3 regions of the Lacticaseibacillus paracasei subsp. paracasei genome follow, and region 3 is predicted to be linked to each of the others. Evidence: predicted binding sites of a transcription regulator. Region 3 holds the regulator's gene; each other region holds the start of a gene.
The links. The regulator HrcA, encoded in region 3, represses chaperone genes, less so after heat shock. The targets are predictions, from matches to a motif close to TTAGCACTCNNNNNNNNNGAGTGCTAA.

Region 1: the regulator HrcA is predicted to act here: its motif matches at 6,318-6,344, upstream of LBPC_RS14175 (Hsp20/alpha crystallin family protein).
Region 2: the regulator HrcA is predicted to act here: its motif matches at 1,815-1,841, upstream of clpP (ATP-dependent Clp endopeptidase proteolytic subunit ClpP).

What each region holds. Positions count from the first base shown of each region.
Region 1 covers NZ_AP012541.1:2,880,495-2,888,822, forward strand. The annotation lists gene LBPC_RS14160 (peptide ABC transporter substrate-binding protein) at 1-1,467, opposite strand, end outside; gene LBPC_RS14165 (hypothetical protein) at 2,263-3,435, shown strand; gene LBPC_RS14170 (heavy metal translocating P-type ATPase) at 3,596-5,443, opposite strand; gene LBPC_RS14175 (Hsp20/alpha crystallin family protein) at 5,809-6,246, opposite strand; gene LBPC_RS14180 (iron-sulfur cluster biosynthesis family protein) at 6,406-6,810, opposite strand; gene LBPC_RS14185 (S1C family serine protease) at 7,423-8,328, opposite strand, start outside.
Region 2 covers NZ_AP012541.1:951,959-960,286, reverse strand. The annotation lists gene LBPC_RS04825 (Ltp family lipoprotein) at 215-877, shown strand; tRNA gene LBPC_RS04820 (tRNA-Arg) at 1,025-1,096, opposite strand; gene clpP (ATP-dependent Clp endopeptidase proteolytic subunit ClpP) at 1,200-1,790, opposite strand; gene LBPC_RS04810 (MarR family winged helix-turn-helix transcriptional regulator) at 1,907-2,362, opposite strand; gene whiA (DNA-binding protein WhiA) at 2,748-3,695, opposite strand; gene LBPC_RS04800 (gluconeogenesis factor YvcK family protein) at 3,700-4,728, opposite strand; gene rapZ (RNase adapter RapZ) at 4,725-5,612, opposite strand; gene LBPC_RS04790 (HdeD family acid-resistance protein) at 5,775-6,314, opposite strand; gene uvrA (excinuclease ABC subunit UvrA) at 6,666-8,328, opposite strand, start outside.
Region 3 covers NZ_AP012541.1:1,568,183-1,576,510, forward strand. The annotation lists gene dnaJ (molecular chaperone DnaJ) at 2-1,165, opposite strand; gene dnaK (molecular chaperone DnaK) at 1,278-3,152, opposite strand; gene grpE (nucleotide exchange factor GrpE) at 3,182-3,772, opposite strand; gene hrcA (heat-inducible transcriptional repressor HrcA) at 3,949-4,995, opposite strand; gene hemW (radical SAM family heme chaperone HemW) at 5,158-6,303, opposite strand; gene ribF (riboflavin biosynthesis protein RibF) at 6,305-7,252, opposite strand; gene truB (tRNA pseudouridine(55) synthase TruB) at 7,259-8,164, opposite strand; gene LBPC_RS07745 (TerC family protein) at 8,176-8,328, opposite strand, start outside.

The DNA.
Region 1 (8,328 bases), 1.3 Mb from region 3:
CAATTCTTCCTGATAACGTGCCTTCGCGCTTTGGCCATTGGTGTTATTTACTTTAGCCATCAAGGCAGTGAACTGGATATCACTGAACTTAGAAAAGTTTGAAATGTTAGTGGCTGTGGCGGTATTGAGATAGTCGGATGGGTCTTGAATCGTTGAGTTCCAGCTCATCAGTACGGCATCAAACTTACCATCAAGTGAGCGTTGAATTCGGGTCATTTTTGGCAAGCTGCTGACGGTAACTTTTAACTGCGGTAGAACCTTGGTGAGCTGACTTTGGATGTACTCGCCAACTTGTTTATCGGTGTCAACATCTGAGGTCAGAATCGCAAAACTGATGCTGTCGGTATGCAATTCTTTCAAGGCCGCTTTGAGATAAGCCTTGGCTTTAGTTGGTGAATAAGTCAGTGGTGTGTCAGCATCTGCGGTGAAATCTTTGCCAGTTGATGGATTCGTGGCTAAGCCTTGCGGAACAAAGGCTTTAGCAGGCTTGGAGCCGTCCTGCAACACTTTAGTTGTCATGGCTTGACGATCTAACGCCGCAGAGACAGCTCGCCGCAAATTAACATTGTTGAGCTGTGGGTTCTTGGTATTGAATTGCAGATAATTCATGTTGGCCGCCACTGTTTTGGTCAACGCAGGATTTTTGGCTTCTTTTTGGATTAAGTTGCCCGACAACGGTGCATCATCGAGCTTGCCCGTTGCAAAAAGGTTATCGATCGTGCTGGAATCCTTCAAAACCGTCACATGAACTTTAGCGATTTTGACAGCCTTTTTGGCAAAATATTCGGGATCTTTCACATAGTCCCAGCTATCACTCGTGGTATTAAAGTTTTTAATTTTATATGCGCCATTGGTCACGATTTTATCCGCGCTCGTTCCGAATTGCTTGCCATACCGTTTCACAGCGGCTTCATTAGTCGGATAATAGCCAGTCATCTGACTAGCAAAATAGGGGGTTGGCTGGCTGAGCTGAATTTTGAGTACATATTTGCTTGGTGCCGAAACACCTAATGTATCAGGGGATTTCTTGCCAGCAACAATGTCCTGATAGTTAGCAATCGCATCGTATTGATATGCAAATTCGGTTTTCGTCTTAGGATCAACGATGCGCCTCAAGGAGTAAACAAAATCTTTGGCTGTTACCGGGGTACCATCACTCCACTTCACATCTTTGCGCAGCGTCAACGTATATGTTTTCCCGCCATCAGTTGGTTTGACAACCTTTGTCGCCATCGCCGGAATGATCTTCCCGTCCTTATCATGGTCGTAAAGCGGCGTCATAATTTGTTCCAAAATACCGCCGCTGGTTGCATCAACGGCATGCGCCGGATCAAGTGAACTGGCCTCTGTGCTGACGGCAACGTTTAGCGTACGCTGGGTCGTTGCAGCCTTGGTTTGCTGTCCGCATGCAGCAAGTAGTGCGGTGATCCCGAATAAGCCTAAACCCAAGAAAACATGCTTTTTCATTTTTGTGCACCTCGTTTGGTTGATTTGTGTCGCGTGCTGCCATCAAGCATGTTTTGCTTGATGGACTAGCTTCCATAACGCGCTCGCCAGCCCAGAAACCGGGCTGACTCGCGCTCACAAAAAAAGCCGTCCATAACAAACATCTTGTTAAGGACGGTTTCCCGCGGTGCCACCTTAGTTTGATCAAAGAGACTGCGCCTGTGTGCCTGTGTGATGGTAGCATCTGGCAGTGTTTGATCACGCTTAGCCCGAGGCCAACACCCCGGCGACAACTGACGTATGTCAACACGTTTCCCCGTACTCGAAAAACTTTCGGGGGAACCCTCAGTGGTCCATTTACTGACCTGCGTTCGGCCGGACTCGCAGCATCGCCGGCTCTCTGTACGTGCACAATCAGCTTGATCTCCACTTCAAAGGTTTGCATGAACGGTTATTTGATTGACTCAAACACTAACCGAATACCTGCATGGTTGTCAAGCATCCACCGATTAAATAACGGGAAACGCTTCGCGAGGCTTATAAAATAACGGCTTTTCATTTCCTCAAAAAGTGTAGTCATGCTGATCCAGCAAATTTTGGCATCAAGAGCATTCAGTTCGGATTATCAGGAAAAAACTAAAGAGCATGAAAAAAGGTGCAAGTTCATTCTCATTTTTGAATGAACTTGCACCTTTTTAGTAAACCCCTTATATTACAAATACATTAATGTGTAACAAAAAGAAGTTGTTTCGTGACCTGTTTGCAATGGTCTTGTTAAGTCCGGCCCGTATCATTAGGATATTGGAGGTGCCATCAATGAAGCGAAAACATATTTTCCAAATCTTGATCGTAACCCTGCTTGCAGGTTACTTAACCGTTTTTTACGGGATGCGGAATACGATCGATACCTCATTTGAACAACACGCCGTCCAAGCGGCAACGCAACAAATCAGCCAACTATACTCGTCATCCAAGCGAACTTTCCCTGCGAAACACTTATCACGATCCATGGTGACCGCAGCTCAGGCCAAGGTCAACCAATTAGTTCATAACGTGGAAAATCGCGATCAAAAGAAAATTGTCGCCAAGGACAAACGGGATGCTGACGCTGCCAGTAAAATGCTAACGATTCAAGAGGCAACTAACGCCCAGAGTAGTAATCTGGCGCAGATCGAATCGGAAGGTACCCGAGCCAGTGCAGCCTATAAGGCCATTGTCGCAATCAAACCGGCATTTGCAGCTGACTATCAGCAAGCTGTCACACAACTTTACAAGAAATCTTTAGCGATTGCGCAGATCAAAAAACTTTATAACGACCAGAATTTACAGCACCCAAAGGCCGATCTGAGCAGCAGTAACATTGACCTAGCCATCAACGCCATTGAAAATGTCGAAAATCAGGACTTTGCCAAAAACGTGTTGCCATTGGTCCAAGTAGCGAAGAAATCACAAGCTAACAATGATACGACCGTGGCAATGGAATCGACAGACACATCTTCAACCAAGCAAACCGCAACTACTGGTCGGCAAAATCAGCAAGACACTGGTGAACCAGCTAACGGCGTGTCTGGGAATCACGCGACAACTGCAGGTCAAGCTTCTGATCAAACAAGTCAACCGAGCCAGAAAGCTCCGAGTCAACCGACTACTTCACCGAGTGGGACAAGTTCAAGCACCGACAATAATGCTGGTGCAAGTGCTTCCTCGTCAATATCAGCATCAGCCAACAAAGCAGAGCCCATGACGGCCGTTTTGAGCGGCGGTTTGTATAAAACCTATGACGATGCAGTTGCATCCATCAAAATCCAAGGCAAAGCCGTTGATGACATGACGATCAGGTCTGTCACAATGAGCGACGGTTCCTTTCAGTGGACTTGGGGACCAAACGGCGACAGTGGTAGCAGTAGTTCAAAACCAAGTTCCTCTGCGCCATCTTCTTCCAATCCCACAGGGCAAGATGCAAACAAAAACAGTCAACCGCAGCATTAGACCTTTGCTACTTTCAAAAATCGCTGATAATGGCCTCTTCACCCACCATCATCGGCGTTTCGCTACGTTATCATATGATTCAAACAACGTTTAAGTCTCACAAAAGACCCGCATCAGTTCGACAGCTACGTCGAATTGATGCGGGTCTTTGGGTTTTCTACTAGTTGATCTGCTGAATCTGTTCACGTTCAGCAGTTGCCCGGACAGGATCCACAAGTGCCTGCCGATGCAAGCCATTGCGCGCTCGCAGAGCATAGAGAATCGTCACGGTATCGACAACTTCTTGCAGCATTGCGCCAATAATTGTTGGAATGACACCGAAGCTGGCGATTAACATCAAACCTGTACAAATCGCAATGCCGATGAGGACCGCTTGCTTGGCAATGACCATGGTTTCCTTAGCAATTAAAGTGGCCGCAGCAACTTTCGCCAAATCGTCGCGCAGAACCACGGCATCAGCCGATTCGCTTGCCGCGGTTGCCCCATGTGCACCCATTGCAATGCCGACATCAGCAATCGCCAATGAAGGTGCATCATTGACACCATCACCAACCATCACAACTGGCCGGCCATCCTTAGGGACGTTATCCAAAACTTCAATCTTCTGTTGTGGCAATTGTTCCGCATAGACTTGGTCAATGCCGACCTGTGCCGCCACTTTATCAGCGATTGACTGCTGATCGCCAGAAATCATAATCAGCTTAGCATCATTTAATTCGTGCAGTTTCGTCATCGTTTCTTTTGCTTCTGGACGAATCTGATCGGAAAATGTGATCGCACCTGCGTACTGGCCATCAACATTCACATACACGGCAGTCGTATCAACCGTAGCCTTCGTCCCAGCAAACTCGGCTTTACCGACCTTGACTTTGCGGCCATCCACCGTGGCATTAACGCCAAAGCTAGTTGTTTCCGACACATCTGTCGCTGGCAGCCGATCAGCTGTCGGCACAGCATCTGTCAGTGAACGCGCCAAAATATGAGTCGATTGACCTTCCGCACTTGCGGCTAGCTTCAAAAGCTGATCCTGTGAGAAACCGGCTTGTGGCAAAATCGTCGCAACTTTTAAAATACCGCGTGTCACGGTGCCGGTTTTATCAAAGGCAAAGGTTTTAGCATCACTTAACTTTTCTAGCGTAGTCCCTGACTTGACAATGATCCCGTTGCGGCTATTACGACTCATGCCGGAGACCATCGCAATTGGCGCGGCCAGAATCAGCGGACAAGGCGAGGCCACAACCAATACCTGTGCAAAACGAACTGGGTCGCCAGAGAAGAACCAGCCAAGACCCGCAATCACATAAGCAATCAACGTAAACGGTACCGCATAACGATCAGCCATCCGAACAAAATGTGCTGGTCGCGCTTCGGATTCCTTAACCAGTTTAATAATCCCTTGATACTGACTATCTTCAGCCCGTTGCGTGACCTTAACAGTTAGGGCAGCGTCACCATTGACGGTCCCAGACATAATGTCACTACCTGCGTTTTTGGCAACCGGTTTAGATTCACCCGTCAAACTGGCTTCATCCACCAAACTCTCACCTGCCAAAACCGTACCATCAACTGGCACGACTTCCTGCGGCTTAACCAAAATCGTTTCGCCAACTTGGACGGCCTCAACTTCAACATCTTCAACGTGTCCATCAACCATACGATGCGCGGTTGTCGGTGCATTTTCGAGTAATTGCTTTAATTCACTGCTTGCTTTTGTTGCTGCGTAGCTTTCAAGCGCATCGCCACCAGTCAGCATCAATAACACGATCATCGCAGCCCAATACTGGCCAACCGCCAAGGTGGCAACAACCGCCGTAATGGCAAGCAAGTCAACACCGAAGTTACCAGAACGAATTGTCTTCACCATGCCCCAGAACATAATTAAAGCAATGATTGACCCCATCACCGTGATCAGCCCTTGCGCGATCAATGGTTGCTTTAAACCGAAAGCAAAGACTAGCGCAATGGCACTTACAGCAAGCACCATCATTAATTGCCAGTTCTTTTTCATCACTGCCACTCCCTTTTTCTAAGTACCCCAATTATAACCATTACAATCTGAAAGCACAACCTTTTTTAGAACGAATATAATCTGTCCCACTTAGATGCTCGACATTCATGGTTTCTATTAATTGAGCCATGGCTAAACTCTTCTACCGAAAATTAACTCAAGTGTCCATCATCCCCAACCAGAATCTTAAACCGGCAATGATTGACCCCGTTAATTTTATGGCTTCCCTAATATTCACTTCATATTATACGCTTCTCATATGATAAGGCTCACATAACTTGCTTTTTTAACAAAATAAAAGACCGCACCATTAAAATCGGTACGGTCTCTCGTATATAAATGAAGCTAGGCAAATAATTCGTAGATCAATCAATGTTGATCTGATGATTGCCCTTTTGGTCGCTTGTCATTTTTGGCAGATCGATCGTCAGGACACCATCATTGACCTTGGCGCTGATCTGACCTTCATTGACATTTGGCAGCCGATAACTACGACTCATGCGGCCATAGCTACGTTCTGACATTAACATGTTACCGTCGTTGTCAGCATGATCAGCCTGCTCCTCATGTTTAACGGCAATGCTGAGCACATCACGATCGTAACTCAGACTGATATTTTGCTTCTCAATGCCAGGCACATCAACTTTCACAACATACGCCTGATCGTTTTCCTGAATATCAGTCTTTAGAACCCGACTGCGATCAACATTTGCTGGTGTCAAGCTGTCAAAAAGATGACGACCCAAATCGTTAAAGAAAGGATCGCTCAGCCAATCATTACGACGCATCAAATCATTAGCCATATTCGAATACTTCCTTTCATATCGAAGGCGTTTCATGTCTTCCCTACAACACCTTTAGTATACCACAAAAATTAGCACTCGCAAACGTCGAGTCCTAATTTTGTGGTCCTATTCAATGACTGGTTGATGCAAAAAGTGACTTAATAGCCCAGAGCTACCTTAGCAAATTTTGCTGCCCAGTTTTGTCATGTCATCCCGACGTTGTGCATCATTTTGTGGTAAGGCAGCGTCCTTATTCAAGGTCACAGCCCCATCAAGAATGCCGCTGTCATCACGCAGAGCCAACGATGCGTTTTTGAAATCAAGTGTCAGACCACTGCCGAAATAATCCGTTTCTGGGTCACCCGTTGTCAGTTTGAAACCAGCTTCGTTGTCCAGTGGCAGCGCATAATCTTGATCATCCTCATCGGCAACCACTAACTGATATTTATTTCCAATGGCACAAGAACCGCCAAGTTTGGAATATTTGCTTGAGCCGTCATCCAGTGCCAAGAATAACCGTTGATCCTGATTGACATGATCCTTCAAGTAAGTGACTGCTGCTGGTTTGATTGAGATTTGCATCCGAACCATCCTCTCTATTGAGTTGTGCACAACCTTTTACCTTCTTTATCGTACTCACATTTCCAAATGAAGTCAAATTCCGAGTTTTTCGCAACGACCAACAGGTTATCCACACGTCTTATCCACATGTTCATAACTTCATACGCCAAATATAGTATTAAGTATTCGAATTGACACCAAATAGGCGATTTAAAAAATTCAAGCAAAAAATTTTTTAAAAAGAAGTCATCCACAGTTTTTGATCGTTCGATTTCACAAACTTCAGCTCACGCATCCCGTTCCAGCCGCTGGGAACAAACGTTTTGTCACAAGTTAAAAAAGTTTATCCACAGGTTATCCCCAAGTCAGTGAATAACTTAGTCACACCCCAGAATCTTAGTTATGAACAGTATCCACAGAGTTATCCACAGGTAAAGCATCAACTTTAGGTAAAAGTTACCCACTCTTGACAAATCTTTTTCTTGAACTTTTCCACAGGTTGGCCCCTTGAATTTTCGGATAAAAGCTCAAAACTGCAGAGAAACCGCTTGCCACTAACTTCGCAAGTGCATCAAAAAATCCTCGAGCCAGAAACGAACATTTTCTGACTCAAGGATTATCTATTTGTGTGATTTAGTTCTTAAGGTCGCTTGTCGTTTGCGACAGCTTCACAGAGACTGTCTGCTGTTCTCCGGCACGATACAAAGTTAATTTAATCGTGTCGCCAACCTTGTGCTTGTATAGCTGTGTATGCAAGGCTGCTGTGTTTGAGGTGCTTACCCCATCAAGGGCCGTGATCACATCATACTGCTTCAAACCAGCAGATTTAGCACTGCTGCCGCTGGTAAAGCCAGCAACCACAACACCATCCGTCACACTAGCAGGCAACTTCAGAACCGATTTCTGCTGTGTTGCAGAAACAGTGGATAAGTCACGAACTTCGATGCCAAGCGCTGGTCGAACCACTTTCCCGTTAGCAACGAGTTGATTGATGATTGAAACGACTTCATCACTTGGAATTGCGAAGCCCATGCCTTCAATGGTGGCATTACTGCCAGTGTTGCCGGATAATTTCATAGAGTTAATACCGACGACTTGCCCTGAAAGATTAATCAGCGGACCACCGGAATTCCCAGAATTAATCGCTGCATCCGTTTGAATAACCGTTGCCTGGCCTGTTGTGTTACCACTGTCATCAGTGACATCCACTGTCCGACTCTTTGCGCTGACAATCCCTTTCGTCACACTTGTCGCGTATTGGGAACCGAGCGGAGAACCAATCGCTAAGACAGTTTGACCGGTAGCAATCTTGCTAGAATCTCCGAAGCTGGCTACTGTATTGACCTTGCTACCATCAATTGTCAGCACTGCCAAGTCAGACGTCGAGTCCGTGCCAACAAGACTGGCCGTTAGTTTCGTACCATCGCTCAAAATGACTTCCAACTTATCTGAACCACTAACAACATGGTTATTCGTCACGATATAAGCTTTGCCATCTTTCTTTTGATAAATGACACCCGATCCTTCACTGGCCTCTTG
Region 2 (8,328 bases), 620 kb from region 3:
TCACGATTGGATCACGATTTCCCCTAAATAAGCATTGAGATTTGCTAAATTTAGCAATTTTGCATATGATAATTGAAAGCGGTTTCTTTGTGAGCGGAAAGGATGTTAACCGCAAAGTGACAACATTACTTGAGAAAGGGAGGCTTAGTTCTAGCTACAGCTAATTTTTGATTTCACTGCACCTTTTTAAGAAATCTTCATGGGGGAGTTCAAAATGAAGAAAAAGAAACCAATTTACAAGCGAATCTGGTTTTGGATCATTGTGGTTTTATTCATCATTGTTGGCGTGAATATGACGGGAAGTAAAACAAACAACTCAAATACCGCTGCGGAGAGTTCATCCTCTTCAGCGGCTGACAAAAGCGACCAGCAATCAAGTGTGGCGTCAGAGGCTACAAGCGAAAGTAAGACAGCAAATGTTCCGGCAGAATATCAATCTGCTTTGAATAAGGGAACTACCTACGCATCTGCAATGAACATGTCAAAAGCAGGCGTTTACGATCAATTAGTTTCGCAAAGTGGCGAAAAGTTTTCGGCCGAAGCGGCTCAATATGCAATTGATCACCTTAAAGCTGATTGGAATAAAAACGCGTTGAACAAAGCTAAGAGTTATGCCGATTCAATGCATATGTCAAAGGCAGGCATCTATGATCAACTGACCTCTCAAAGCGGTGAAAAGTTTACGGCAGAAGAAGCGAACTATGCCATTGAAAATGTCAAAGCCGATTGGAATAAAAATGCACTTGCCAAAGCAAAAACATACCAAAAGGATATGGATATGTCCCCTGATGCGGTTCGTGAGCAATTAACCTCTGAAAATGGTGAAAAATTCACCGCTGATGAAGCTAACTATGCCATTCAGAATTTAAATAAATAATTCGATTTCTTTATTGTTGCGAATTATTGACACAAAAGTTCTGCAAAAAACATGTAAGGCCATGGCTGCATCTTTTTCAAACCAAAACAAAAACCCCGATTTCTCGGGGTTTTTGCTGTCCTACCTTTTCCCATTTAACCGGGTTTCTGCGCAGCCCGGGAGTCGAACCCGGATTTCGAGAACCGGAATCTCACGTGCGATCCATTACACTAACCGCGCAAGTACCTAATTATATTACTCAATATGCCCTCGCTTTGCAAGTCTTTTCGGGGAAACAAAAGCGCGTTGCCACGATACGGCAACGCGCTTTTCTTTTTACAGCTTATTTTTGCGTATTTTTGTTGACCAAGATATCATCGATTAAGCCGTAATCCTTGGCTTCCTGAGCGCTCATATAATGATCACGCTCGGTGTCCTTCTTGATTTGCTCAATCGTTTGCCCAGTTGCGTCAGCCAAAATTTGGTTCATCTTGCGACGTGTCTTCAAGATTTCTTCAGCAGCGATTTCAATTTCGGTCTGCTGACCTTGGGCACCGCCTGAAGGTTGATGGATCAGGATGGTTGAGTTCGGCAATGCGAACCGCTTCCCCTTCGTCCCACCAGCCAGCAAAACGGACGCCATTGAGGCAGCCATCCCGATGGCGATAGTCTGCACATCTGACTTGATGAAGTTCATCGTATCCAGCATCGCCAACCCACTGGTGATAACACCACCAGGACTGTTGATGTAGAGATAGATATCCTTTTCAGAGTCTTGCGCGTCCAAGAAAAGCAGTTGCGCGATGACAGAATTGGCCATTTGATCATTGACTTCACCGGATAACATAATGATTCGGTCTTTTAATAGACGTGAGTAAATGTCGTAAGCACGTTCGCCACGACTAGTTTGTTCAACGACGGTAGGTACTAGCATGTCCTAACCTCCTGATAATCGTTATTAGCACTCTTAAAAGTACAGTGCTAAGTATACAACTAAAGTCAAATAAGGTCAAAGATTTAGATAAAAATCTTTGACCTTATTTTTTGATGTTAAGCTTCGGGAAAAGCGCCGTCGGGAATGGCACTTAAATGCTCATCAACCCGACTGACTTCTGACTTAATATGATCATACTCAGGCTTAGGAAGGTTCATTAATTCCATGCAGGAGCCAACGTGTTCAAAAATCTGATCACGGGCGTCCAGCGCCTTTTGGGTCAGGCTGACGTCAACTCGCCGCTCGTCTTCAGTGGAACGCTTGCGACTGATCCAACCATCTTTTTCAAGCCGTTTCATTAACGGCGTCAAGGTACCGCTATCCAGTTCAAGTGTTTGTCCGACTTGCTTAACCGACATTGTGCCATGTTCATATAGCGACAATAACGTGATGTACTGCGGATAGGTTAACTTGAACGGGGCTAGCGCTTGTGAATAGAAATGATTGTATTGTTTTTGTGCTTTGTAAATCGCAAAACAAAGCTGTTCGTTCAAAGTAATCGGTTTAACCATGCTGCTTCCTCCTAAAACTTACCTCTAAACGCGCGAACAGCTCGCAAAAGCCGTCCACACTGTGAAAAATGCGCTCATCTATCAATTATTAGCCACCATCAACACCGACGGGGCTCACGTCATTGCTTCAAGACAGTCATCTCAAAAAAGCAATGGCGCTTCTCTCTGGTTGCCAAGATCATCACGGCTCCTTCAAACAAGTCGTCGCCAAAGGGATACATCCAAGCTAAAAGACATCGACATGCGTCCAAAACAGTCAATCTTCAGCAAAAAAATAACTTGATGTCGGTTACATTGTACACGATTAGCTTGAGGAAACAAAGGGATTGATTTGTTGATTGTCAACACCCGATTATGATGAACGCAACCCACTTCGCATTAGTGCTCAAGCTTCTTCTGGTTGTTGATACCCTTCAGCAATCTGATTCAATTTCCGCAACCGGTGATTGACCCCAGACTTTGAAATTTGGCCGCTCGGCATCATCGCTCCAAGCTCTTGAAGCGAGACGTCAGGATGTGCTAAACGTAAAACTGCAATTTCCCGCAATTTGGCCGGTAAGTTATCTAGCCCAACATGGTTCTTTAAATAGTTAATATTCTCAATCTGCTTCTGTGCAGCGTCAATCGTTTTATTCATATTCGCATTTTCACAGTTAACTAATCGATTCACTGAATTCCGCATATCCCGCATGATCCGAACATCTTCAAACTTCAGCATGGCATTCGTGGCCCCAATAACCTGCAAGAAATCGGCAATCTTTTCTGCTTCCTTGAGATAAACAATGTAGCCGCTTCGCCGTTCTACGGTGCGAGCGTTCAGATTAAAATGATTCATCATTTTCAAAATACCAGCATTGTGATTATCGTATAAAGAATAGATTTCCAGATGATAACGCGAGGTTTCCGGGTTATTCACTGAACCACTGGCCAAAAAGGCACCGCGTAAATAAGAACGCATCCGCTGCGGTTCCTTCAACACCGAAGCTGGAACGGTTGTTGAAATCGCCATGGTATCCGGATCTAAAATTGATAGATCCGACAAGATGTCATTGACGCCTTCTGTTAGCCGCACAATGTATTGATAATTCTTCTTGAGCTTCATCTTACGGTGAACAACCAGATTAGCTTCGTGATGATAGACTTGGCGAATCAAGCTATAAATCCGACGTGCAATAGCCGGATTTTCGGTTTGAATATTTAACACAAAACGATGAGCCATCAGTGTCAGGCTGCCGTTCATACGAATCAAAGCAGACAGTTCAGCCTTAGCATGTTCTGGATGTACCTCGAGCTGTGTCAGTTCTTTTTTCACCAGACTGGCAAAACTTGCCATACCCTCACCTCCGGGTTTTGCCGCTGACCTGAAAAGCCAAGTTTAAAATCTCCTTGGCGACTTTATCACCATCATGAAAGACACCATGATCGCGCAACTTTAAAAAGTCTTCGGAAATCACGCGGCAGCCCATGTCTCGCAAGCCTTGATAGTTATGCTTAACCGGCGTGAGAATTTCGTTGTACTTTTGATGATCCAGATAATTATCGGGGACTGGTTCAATATTAACCAAAACCGTATCCACAAAGTTCTCGCCCATTTGTTCATTCAGAACCCGGACATGATCGGCATCGGTAAAATGCTGGGTTTCGCCTTTTTGGGTCATGATATTGACAATGTAAATCACTTCGGCTTGCGTCTTCTTCACCGCATCCCCCAGATTTTCAATCATCAAGTTAGGCAAAATGCTAGTGAAAAGACTGCCTGGGCCTAAAACAACAACATCAGCGTCCATAATCGCATCGATAACTTCTTTGACCGCCTCTGGTTTGCCATTGGCAGGATCTGTTTCTGAAACCGAAATATGCTTGATGTTTTTCCCAGCCGCTGTAATCTCAGCTTCACCAGACAGCTTTGTACCATCGGTGAATTCAGCATTTAAGGTTAACGGCGTGTTGCTGGCCGGATAAACGTGACCATCAACTTGCATCATTTCGCTTAGTTGCTGAACCGCTGGGAAAATGCCGCCTTTCATTTCAGACAGCGCGGCAATAATCAGATTGCCAATCGCATGCCCAGCGAAAAAAGCATCAGTTGTATTGAACCGATATTGAAAAATATCCAAATACAAACTCGGCAACTCCGATAAAGCCACTAGCACATTGCGAATATCACCAGGCGGCACTACGTTGATATAGTTGCGGATTGTCCCTGATGAACCGCCGTCATCGGCAACAGTCACAATTGCAGTCACATCTGCATCTTGCTCATGCAAACTATGCAGAATGACCGGCAAGCCTGTTCCACCGCCAATGACAACCACCTTTGGACGCCGACCGCGGATGACCCGAATAAATTTAGTTTCACGACTCATGAGCGATTCACCGTCTCCTTATGCTTCTTAATGTCTCGATGCGTGATATCAACGGCATATGCATCTGAAAACGCCTTACCAATCCGCTCGGCAAAAGCCACACTCCGATGCTGGCCGCCTGTGCAGCCAATCGCAATCGTTACGCTGGTTTTGCCTTCTGCCTTGTACTTTGGCATGATTTCAGACAATAGATCATAAAACTTGTTATAGAAACTTTCGGCATCTTCATTATCCATCACGTAATTGTAAACTTCCGGATCAAGCCCAGTCTTGGGCCGATAATCCTTAATGTAAAAAGGATTAGGCAGGAAACGGACATCCATGACAATATCAGCGTCTATTGGTAATCCGTATTTAAACCCGAATGACATGACTTCAATATGAAATGCTGGTTGACTACCGCTTTCCTTAAAGTTAAGGAAAATCTTTTCCCGTAACTGACGTGGACTTAAGGTCGTGGTATCAATCACAACCTGCGCGCGATTGCGTAATTCTGTGAGTAATGCACGTTCTTTTTTAATGCCGTCCATCAATCGGCCTTCCATGGCCAACGGATGAGAGCGACGGGTTTCCTTGTACCGAGAAACCAGCTCTTCATCAGTTGCATCCAAGAATAAGATGCGAGAATGAACATAGGCATTGTTGTCCAAATTAGCGAGCATATCGATAATCTGATCGTAAAAAGCACGACTGCGCAGATCGACAACAAGCGCGACCTTCGTGATCTTTCCGGATTCTTTTACCAATTCCCAAAACTTCGGCAACAAAGCTGGAGGCATATTATCGACGCAAAAATATCCCAGGTCTTCGAATGCCTGCATGGCAACGGTTTTACCGGCACCGGACATACCGGTGATAATGACAAGATCCAAACTTTCAGTCATAAAAGGCTCCTTTTTGATCATATTTATTCAAGTATAACATGCCGGGCGTGTCATTCCTATCGATCCCCGGTTTCTTTTCACCGCATCATCAAGCGTTGTTATTAAAAAACCTGATGCAGCGCAATGAATCAGCTGCATCAGGTTAAATAAAAGCGATGTTCATTAAATATTGCGTCGTGCAAAGGCAAGGACAATACATTCGATGCCGAATAGGACGAAAAACATCGACAATAATGTGACCAACGTGATGGCCGCAACCACTGGCTGCATGAACAGCATCAAAGACACAATCACTGCCAGAATATCCAAAACGAGGTAAAGGACAAACCAGCCAGTACCTGCAATCCGCAAATGGCCCACGTTGAATAGTGAACCAACTGAATCAACTAAGAACCAGATTGCAAACATCATGGTAATCGTTGCAACACCAAAATTACTGTTGACCAGGAAAATGACACCAATAACAAGGTCAAAAATCCCCATCAAGAGCGATACCCAAGCTAGTTTACCAGTGAGCTGGCGAAGCGTTGAATACCCTGCTAAAATCGCAATCCCACGAATAATGGCAACAACAGCAAAGATAAAGGTCACCGTTTTCAATGTTGCCAGCGGATAGCGCATGACGACAAATGCGGCGATCAGGAACAGGATACCAGTGATAAACTGCCCCCAGTCAAAACCAAAACTTTTTCGATTTAACATCTATTTCCCTACTTTCTTAATCCTATTCATCATAATATTAAGCACGAGAATGAGCAAATCAGAGTGTGAAACAAGTCGGTTTCTGGGCTGGCGACGCGTTGCTAGACCGGAGACAACGCTCCAAGCCCGCAAAGCTCGCGGTCTCGAAGTCGCCTAACAACATCAGTAACAAAACGCGGTCGCCGTGCTTTTTGTACTGCTGATCCCCATCCGGTCTACGATTGCTCCGCCTTGGTACTAGTGTCTCGAAAATTCTAATAAATTTCCCATATCAAAAAGGCAAACAATTTTTGGTGTCATTGTTTGCCCTTATTAACCGCCGTGAATGATGGTCCAACCTGGTCAGTCAATCTACTTCTTGCTTACTGCCTGCGCTTCATTCTTAGTTGATGTTTGCGCAGCTTCCTTAGTCCGTTGAGTGTCGCGAACGAGGATTGGTTTCAAGTATTGGCCAGTATAACTATCGGCCACATTGGCCACCTGTTCAGGTGTGCCGGTGGCGATGATCTGACCGCCGCCGTCTCCGCCTTCAGGGCCAAGATCAATGACCCAGTCAGCTGTTTTGACGACATCTAGATTATGCTCGATAACCAGTACGGTATTGCCTTCATCGACTAGCCGTTCCAACACTTCCAGCAGCCGCTTGATATCATCCGTATGCAGACCAGTGGTGGGTTCGTCAAGAATATAAAAATTCTTGCCGGTTGAAAGCTTCTGCAGTTCGCTTGCAAGCTTCATCCGTTGAGCCTCGCCACCAGACAAGGTGGTAGCGCTTTGTCCCAGCTTAACGTAACCAAGGCCAACATCCACGATGGTTTGCAACTTGCGCCGAATCTTTGGAATATTCTTGAAGAAGTCAGTGGCTTCTTCGACAGTCATATCAATCACTTCAGCAATATTCTTGCCCTTATACGTTACTTCGAGGGTTTCAGAGTTATACCGTTTGCCATGGCAAACTTCGCAAGGCACGTAAACATCAGGTAAAAAGTTCATTTCAATCTTGATGATCCCGTCGCCTTTACAGTTCTCACAGCGACCACCCTTAATGTTGAAACTAAAGCGGCCTTTTTTGTAACCACGTAATTTAGCTTCGTTGGTTTCGGCAAATAGCCCGCGGATGTCATCGAAAACACTCGTATAGGTAGCCGGATTGCTCCGCGGTGTGCGGCCAATTGGACTTTGGTCAATATTGATCAGCTTTTCAATATTTTTATAGCCAAGAATCTTTTTGTATGGACCCGGTTTCTCAGAATTATGATTTAACTTTTGAGCCAATGCACGCCGAAGAATCGAGTTAACCAAAGTAGATTTACCTGACCCAGAAACACCAGAAACCACGATGAATTTACCTAATGGAAAATCAACGTCGATGTTTTTTAAGTTGTGGTCAGTGGCGCCTTCCAAACGAATCACTTTGCCACTACCTTGTCGCCGTTTTAGTGGTACCGGAATAAACTTGCGCCCTGATAAATATTGGCCAGTGATTGATTTGCGCACACGTGCAACTTGTTTAGGGGTACCGGATGCCATGATGCGGCCACCGTGTTCGCCAGCCCCCGGTCCGACATCAATCAGATAATCGGCGGCGCGCATCGTATCTTCATCATGTTCGACCACAATCAACGTGTTGCCAAGATCGCGCATTTTTTTCAAGGAGGCAATCAGGCGATCGTTGTCGCGTTGATGCAAGCCGATAGATGGTTCATCAAGCACATACATGACGCCGCTCAGATTCGAACCGATTTGGGTAGCTAGGCGAATTCGCTGAGCCTCGCCGCCGGATAGTGTACCAGCACTACGACTCAATGTGAGATAACCAAGACCAACGTTGACCAAGAATGTCAAGCGGTCAACGACTTCTTTCACGATTGGTTGGGCAATGACGCTTTCGGCTTCACTAAGATGCACGGTTTTGAAAAATGGTAGGGCATCCTTGATGGCAAGATCAGAAACTTCTGCAATATCGCGACCTTCAATTTTAACAGCCAAAGCCTGCCGATTCAGCCGTTTGCCG
Region 3 (8,328 bases):
CTTACTTACCGCCTTTAAAAGCTTCCTTAACCCGATCGAACAGCGTGCCATTGTGCGGGGTGACATCCTCGCCACTAGCGGCTGCGAACTGCATTAAGGCTGACTTTTGCTTCTCATTCAAATGCTTTGGCGTCTGCACTTCAACGGTGACAATCTGATCACCAGTGCCGTTGCCGCGTAAGCGTGGTGCCCCTTTGCCGCGAAGTCTGAACTTCGTCTGGCTTTGGGTGCCAGCAGGAATTTTCAATTCAACTGCACCATGAACGGTGTCGACTTTGATCTCGTCACCTAAGGCTGCCTGGGCAAAGCTCAACGGAATGGTCAGATAGATTTCTGAACCGTCACGTTGATACTTTTTGCTTGGTGCGACTCGGAAAACAATATAGAGATCACCATAAGGGCCGCCGTTGGTTCCAGCTTCACCAGCCTGCTGTAGTCGCATTTGCTGGCCGTCTTCAACACCAGCAGGTACTTTCACATCGATGGTGTGACGTTCCTGTTCGTGGCCAGTGCCATGACAAGTCGGGCACTTTTCTTTGATCTCCTTACCTGTACCGCCGCAGACATCGCAAACCTGCCGCGTCATCATGGCGCCAAATGCGGTATTGCGTTGAACCTGAATATACCCACTACCGTGACACTTATGACAGGTCACGGGACTGGTGCCAGGTTTAGCGCCGCTGCCATTGCAGGTGTGACAAACGGCTTCACGATCATAGGAAATTTTGGTGTCTTTACCAAAAATAGCTTCCTCAAACGTTAGGTCCATGCGGTATTGCAAATCGGCTCCTTGGCGCGGAGCGGATGGATTAGCCTGCGCACCACCGCCGGCACCGCCAAAGAATTGACTGAAGATATCGTCAAATCCGCCAAAACCGCCTTGTCCGCCGCCAAAGTCACTAAATCCGCCTTGACCAGCACCAGCGCCGCCAAACCCTTGCGGACCGTCAGCAGAACCATACTGGTCATAGGCCGCCCGTTTTTGGGGATCAGACAAAACCTGATAGGCTTCATTAATGTCTTTGAACTTCTGCTCAGCCCCTGGTGCATGGTTGAGATCCGGATGGTATTTCTTCGAAAGCTTGCGGAACGCTTTACGAATGGTGTCATCATCGGCATCTCGGCTTACACCGAGTGTCTCATAATAATCTTTCTGATCCGCCATAGTTCCTCCTCGATTCAGATCATGACTGAAAATGCCTGTTCAGCATAGCATAATTCAAACAAAAAGCCAAAACCGCGCCGCGGCTTCGGCTTCTTGCTCATGATACAACATGTTACTTCTTATCGTCGTCGGAAACATCCTTGTAGTCACCATTAATGGTGTCATCGTCAGACTTTTTATCATCGCTGCCTTGAGCTGCGCCTGCATCAGTTGCTGCACCGCTGGCTGGGCCGCCTTGCGCCTGCTGATTCTTCTGGGCATTTTCGTACAACTTCACGGTCATATCCTGAACCAGTTTGCTCAAGTCATCCCGTTTTTGCTTCATGTCGTCCAAGTTGTTTTCTTGTTGAGCCTTCTTCAAGGCTTCCTGAGCATCCTTGACCTTCTTGATGTCTTCTTCAGGTACCTTACCGTCAACATCTTTCAATGTCTTATCGGTTTGGAAGAGCAGCTGATCGACGTCATTCTTTAAGTCGACTTCTTCTTTACGCTTTTCGTCGGCATCGGCGTTTTCTTCGGCTTCCTTCTTCATCCGTTCAATTTCTTCATCGGACAAACCGCTAGAACTCTTGATGGTGATGTTTTGCGACTTGCCGGTGCCAAGATCCTTCGCAGAAACCTGAACAATGCCGTTCTTATCAATATCGAATTTAACTTCGATCTGAGGTACGCCACGTGGTGCTGGCGGAATATCCGTCAACTCGAAGCGACCAAGTGTCTTATCGTCAGCTGCCATTGGCCGTTCCCCTTGAAGTACGTGGATATCAACGGCTGGTTGACTATCTGCTGCAGTAGAGAAGACTTGACTCTTTGAGGTTGGGATTGTGGTATTACGATCAATCAGTTTGGTGAAGACACCGCCCATGGTTTCAATCCCAAGAGACAGCGGCGTTACATCCAACAGCACAACATCCTTGACATCACCAGAGATGACCCCGCCTTGAATGGCAGCACCAAGCGCAACCGCTTCGTCTGGGTTAATGCTGTGGTCTGGGTCCTTGCCAGTCCACTGTTTAACTGCTTCCTGAACTGCTGGTGTCCGAGTTGAACCACCATTTAAAATAACCTTGTCGATGTCAGCGTTGGTCAACTTGGCATCCTTCAAAGCATTTTCGACTGGGATCTTGGTCTTGGCAACCAAGTCAGCGGTCATTTCGTCAAACTGTGCCCGCGTCAAGGTACGTTCCAAATGCAACGGGCCATTAGGGCCAGCAGAGATAAATGGCAAGCTGATCTGTGTCTGGGTAACCCCGGACAGATCCTTCTTAGCCTTTTCAGCGGCATCCTTCAGCCGTTGCATCGCCATTTTATCCTTGGACAAATCAATATTGTTGTCTTTCTTAAATTCAGCAACTAACCAGTCGATGATCTTGTTATCAAAATCATCACCGCCCAAATGGGTATCACCATTGGTCGACAGCACTTCAAAGACCCCGTCGCCTAATTGCAGAATGGAAACATCAAATGTCCCACCGCCAAGGTCATAAACCAGAATCTTTTCGTCCTTGTCGCCTTTGTCCAAGCCATAAGCCAAGGCAGAAGCGGTTGGTTCGTTGATAATCCGCTGAACATTCAAACCAGCAATCTTGCCGGCATCCTTGGTGGCCTGCCGTTGGCTATCATTAAAGTAAGCCGGTACGGTAATAACGGCGTCCTTAACTGGTTCACCAAGATAATCTTCAGAGAACTTCTTGATGTATTGCAAAATCATCGCAGAAATTTCCTGAGGAGTGTATTCCTTATCGCCAACCTTGACTTTGTAGTTAGCTTCACCCATATGGCGCTTAATGGAAACAATCGTGTCTGGGTTAGTGATCGCTTGGCGCTTGGCCACTTCACCGACTTGGATTTCACCATCTTTAAACGCAACAACAGATGGCGTGGTCCGATTGCCTTCAGGGTTGGTGATAATTTTTGGCTGATTACCTTCCAGAACCGCAACAGCTGAGTTGGTAGTCCCTAAATCAATACCAATAACTTTACTCATAGTTTATACCTTCTTTATTTTCAGATTAATTATTTTGCAACGACAACCATAGCAGGACGCAACACACGATCCTTGAGGTAATACCCCTTTTGCAATACCTGCGCGACTGTGTCAGCTGGATGTTGATCATCCGCTGCGACCGTTTGAACGGCTTGCTGGGTATTGGGATCGAACTTGTCCCCGGCACCATCAATGGCAGTGATGCCGTTTTCCTTCAAAGCGCGTTCCAGATGATCGTAAACCATTTGAACACCCTTCTTCAGGGAAACTGCACTGTCATCTTTGGCCTCGGTTGCAAGCGCCCGCTCGAGATTATCAACAACTGGCAAAATGGCTTTAGCCAACTTTTGCCCATCATATTTCAACAGCTTTTGCTGCTCTTTCTCGAAGCGAGCATTCATATTTTGAATTTCTGCAGCGGCACGCAGGTATTTATCTTCAAAGTCGTCGCGTTCTTGCTTCAACTGCTCGCCGTCATGTTTACTGTTCGAAAGTTGTTCGTTAAGATCCGCGATACTTTCTTGTAAAATATCTTCTTTTAACGAAGTCTCTTTCGTATCAGCAGACTTTTCAGCTTTCTTTGCGGCGTTTGCTGCATGCTTTGCTTTTTGTTCTGCCATGGTATCCTCCTTTAACGCGTTTCCTGACGTAAAAGCCTGTCCATAAGGAACACATGCACAATGCCCAAAAAAGACCATTGCATTTGTGCGCCGATTTCTGAACGTGTCAGTTCACGCTATTCTTTAAACGCATCAGTTGGCTTAAAAACACCAACTGATGCTATTTGCTAACATGATTATTGATCAAAGTTGGCATAGTAGTCTGTCAACCGTTTAGCTAGCTCTTCGCGAAAAACGTCGAGCAAGCCGATCATCTTGGAGTACGGCATTTGCGTCGGTCCCAAGAGGGCGATCATACCGGTACCGTGACCACCAACATCATAACTAGCAGTGATCAAGCTGAGGTTCGCTAGATCAATAGGTTTTAACTCCGGACCCAGTCGCACTTGAACCGGTGTTTGGCGGATCGGGCCGCCCAGCAACTCAGTCAGATCGCCGTGATCCGCATCGATCAACGACATGATCTTTTTCAGCTCGTGAATATCCGAATCGCCAAGGTAATCCATCAAGTTCAACCGCCCGCCAACATAAAAACGTTCAGAGGCAGCTGACTTTAAGACATTGCCAAAAATATCAAGGAAGCCGTCTGGGCTGGTCAAATACTGCATTAGCATGGACGGGACATCCGTCCTCAGCCGCTGTGCTACCTGAACCAATGGCAACCCGACCAGCTGATCATTCACAATTCTGATGGCTTTTTCAAGTTCATCGGAAGAAATGGACGGCGGGACGGTGAACACCTGATTTTCGACATTACCATTATTCGTGACCAAAATGGCCATGACTTGATGGTTACCTAGTGGTACGAGTCGGAACCCAGTGAGCTTAATATTGTTGACTTCCGGACCGAGACTAATGGCGGTGTAGCTCGTCAGATTTGATAGAATCTGCGCGCTTTGTGCCACAATTTCGTCCATTTTGCTGTAACGCTGGCCAAGCTCCTGCTTGATCGTTGCCAAATCATGGCGAGAGACGCGCACGGGTTCAACAAGATGATCAAGATAGTAGCGATAGCCTTGTGTCGAAGGAACTCGACCTGAACTGCTATGGGTCTTGGTGATCAGACCGGCATCTTCCAGCGCTGCCATGTCGTTGCGGATCGTCGCAGAACTGACGTGAACCGGCAGCTCTTGCATTAACGTCTTTGAGCCCACCGGCTGGCCACTTTCAGTAAACAACCGGATGATCTCTTTTAAGACGAGCAATTGCCGTTTCGTCAACATTTTCTCACCTCACCTTTAGCACTCGTTTTATATGAGTGCTAATACAATGAATAATATACCAAGCGAGGTTAGCAAAGTCAAGGTACGATTGCTAGATTGTGAACGTTTCTAGTGAAAATTATGGCAAGTGCATTTTAACAACACAGCCGTTTCTTTTAGCACTTAAACAAGCGGCTCATCAATCAAGAAACGTTGAAAAACTTCGTTGCCAAGGAACTTGCCTTTGTTGGTCAGGCGAATGTAGCCATCTTGGCGCACAACCAAACCTTGACTGACCAGTTCCGGCACAGTTTCACCATAAATGGCGTCAACTGTCATGTGGTAGCGATCATAAAACCGCGCTTCACTGACCCCCTGCATCGTCCGCAAGCCTAGAAACATTTCTTCTTCGATCTGTTCTGACTGTGGCACCAAATGATGTTCAAGGACCGGCAAGTGGTCAGCATGTAATGGTGTTAAATACTGCTTAATAGGACCATAGTTGTGGTAGCGATCACGACCAAGATACCCAAACGCGCCAGCACCGAAGCCAAAGTACTTGTCATTGCGCCAATAAAGCAAGTTATGCTCACACTGGTACCCGTCCTTTGCAAAATTACTAATTTCATATTGATGTCGGCCATGTGCTTCCATGAGATCGATCGCATCTTGATACATATCGGCCTCGACGTCTTGGGTCGGCAAGCGCAACTTGCCCTGTCGCATCAGATTATAGAAGATCGTTTTACGTTCCAAAATTAGGGAATACGTTGAGTAATGCGGCAGATCCAGTGCCAACGCCTTTTGCAAACTGGTCAGAAAGTCATCGCGGCTTTGATCAGGTAGTCGAAAAATCAAATCAATCGAAATATTATCAAACCCGACTTGACGGGCGTTAGCAATGGCAGTGTAAACATCTTTTGCTCGATGTATCCGGCCGATTCGGCGTAATACATCATCATTAAACGATTGCACGCCAATCGACAAACGGTTGACACCATAATCATGTAGCACTTGCAATTTTTCGGTCGTGAGCAAGTCATTGGGGTTGGCTTCAAAAGTAAACTCCCCTTGATCAAAATGTAGGATATCATGAATACCCTGACACAATGTAGCCAATTGTGTCGGTGTCAGCGTGCTGGGCGTGCCACCACCGACATAAACCGTCTGAATTTTTTCTTCAGGATGTTCAGCCATCACCATCCGCATTTCTTTTAGCAGCATGGCCACATAATCATCAACTGGCTGGCCTTCGATGAAAACTTTGTTGAAATCGCAGTAGTAACAAATATGTTCACAAAATGGTATATGAAGATAAGCACCTGCCATATTAACCCTTCTTTGCGGCAAAATAATCTCGGACGGCAGTTTCATCTTTTTTCAATTGATCAATCAGGGCATCAGCACCAGCAAATTTCACTTCACCGCGTAAATAGTGATACCAGCGAACTTGAACGGTTTCGCCATAAATCATTTGATTAAAATCAAGTAAATTAATCTCAAGTGTCACGTCTCGATCGGCGCCAAACGTGACATTACGGCCAATGGAGGCCATGCCTAAATACCAAGTGGTGCCAACTTTGACCTTCACTGCATAAATACCAATGCCTGGTAATCGCTGTTGGCCAAGTGTCTCCAAATTGATTGTTGGGAAGCCAAGTAAACGGCCACGCGCCTCACCATGAACCACCTTACCAGCAGTTGTATAGGTATAACCCAGAAAATCATTGGCCGTATCAATATCACTGGAATCAAGTGCATGCCGGATTCGGGTTGAACTGACCTTTTGACCATTCTCAGCGAGTTCGGGGACGCTGATGACATCAAACCGGCCACAAGCATATTTTGGCAACAAAGCCATAGATGCAACATCCCGCTTGCCATAAGTATAGTCAAAACCTGCAACTACCGTATCCGCCTTCAGACCGACCAAATACTGATCGACAAAAGCTTGCGGCGTCAGCGCAGCGAAATCTGGGGTAAAGTGAACCACATACAAATAGTCCACGCCCAGTGACTGCATAATTTTGATTTTCTCTTCACGAGTGGATAAATACCGAATATCGGTTTCGGAAACCCCACGATAAACGACGGCTGGATGAATATTGAACGTCATCACCGCCAACGGTATCTTTTTTGCTAAAGCGATCTTCTTGCCGGTTTTAATCACCGCTTGATGGCCGCGATGGACGCCGTCAAAGAAGCCCAAGGTCAAGACGATGGGCTGTGACGGGGCCGCGGACACCTGCAATGGCGGCTGAATATCAATTGTTTTCATAAATTTTCACACATTCTTTTCATTAGCTAAAAACATTAAATCTGGCCGATACTGATCGTCTTCTCGGCGATAGATAGCCTTAAGAACGCCTGCAAAATGCAGACGAACGCGCGGAGTCTGCTGATCGAGCGATAAAAAGCGGCCATGACTGATTGCCTCAAATTGTTCTACGGTCAAATCAACTTGAGGCAGATCGGCAAAAGCAATATCAATCGGTTGAATCACATCGGCTAAAGTACCTGCCGCGGCATGCGCCTTCAATTGCTCAATGCTAACCGCCTGCTTCAACGTAAACCCGCCGCTTTTTACTCGCGTCAATTGACTCATCACCGCAGCAACTCCCAGCGTTTTGCCAACATCCACTGCTAGTGTTCTAATGTAGGTTCCCTTAGAAACATGGACCTCAAACCGAAAACGCTGGGTGCCATCAGTGGCTGAAAAAACCGGTTCATCGGTACGTGTAAACTGTGACACCGTGGCCTGTCGTTCTGGCCGCTTCACAGTTTCACCGGCGCGCGCATATTCGTAAAGCCGGCGACCATTGACTTTGACCGCCGAAAACATCGGCGGAATCTGTGTGATGTTTCCTGTCCACGCAGTCAATGCAGCATCCAACTGATCAGCTGTAAACGGCTGCGTTAAAGGCGTTTTATCAACAACTTCCCCATCCAAATCCTCGGTTGTCGTCGCAAAACCTAACGTGATTTCTCCGGTGTAGACTTTCCCACTGGCCATTAATTGCGGCACCGCTTTAGTGCCTGCACCAATCGCCAGCGGCAGCACGCCGTCCACATTAGGATCAAGGGTACCGGAATGGCCAATTTTTTTGATACCAAGAATCTTGCGGGCATGATACACCGCATCAGCACTGGTCATGCCAGTGGGTTTATATAACGGCAAAATCCCGTTCATGGCAGTTCCTTTCATGGTTTTGATTTTTTATACATACTATGATGATGTTTTTCATGCTCGACATGTCGCCAGCCGGCCCAGATGAAAACAAGCACCACTAGGACCGAAAAAAGCCAGTCTGGCGTTTTCACATCAATCATTGGCAGACTGAGACCTAGCTTAAT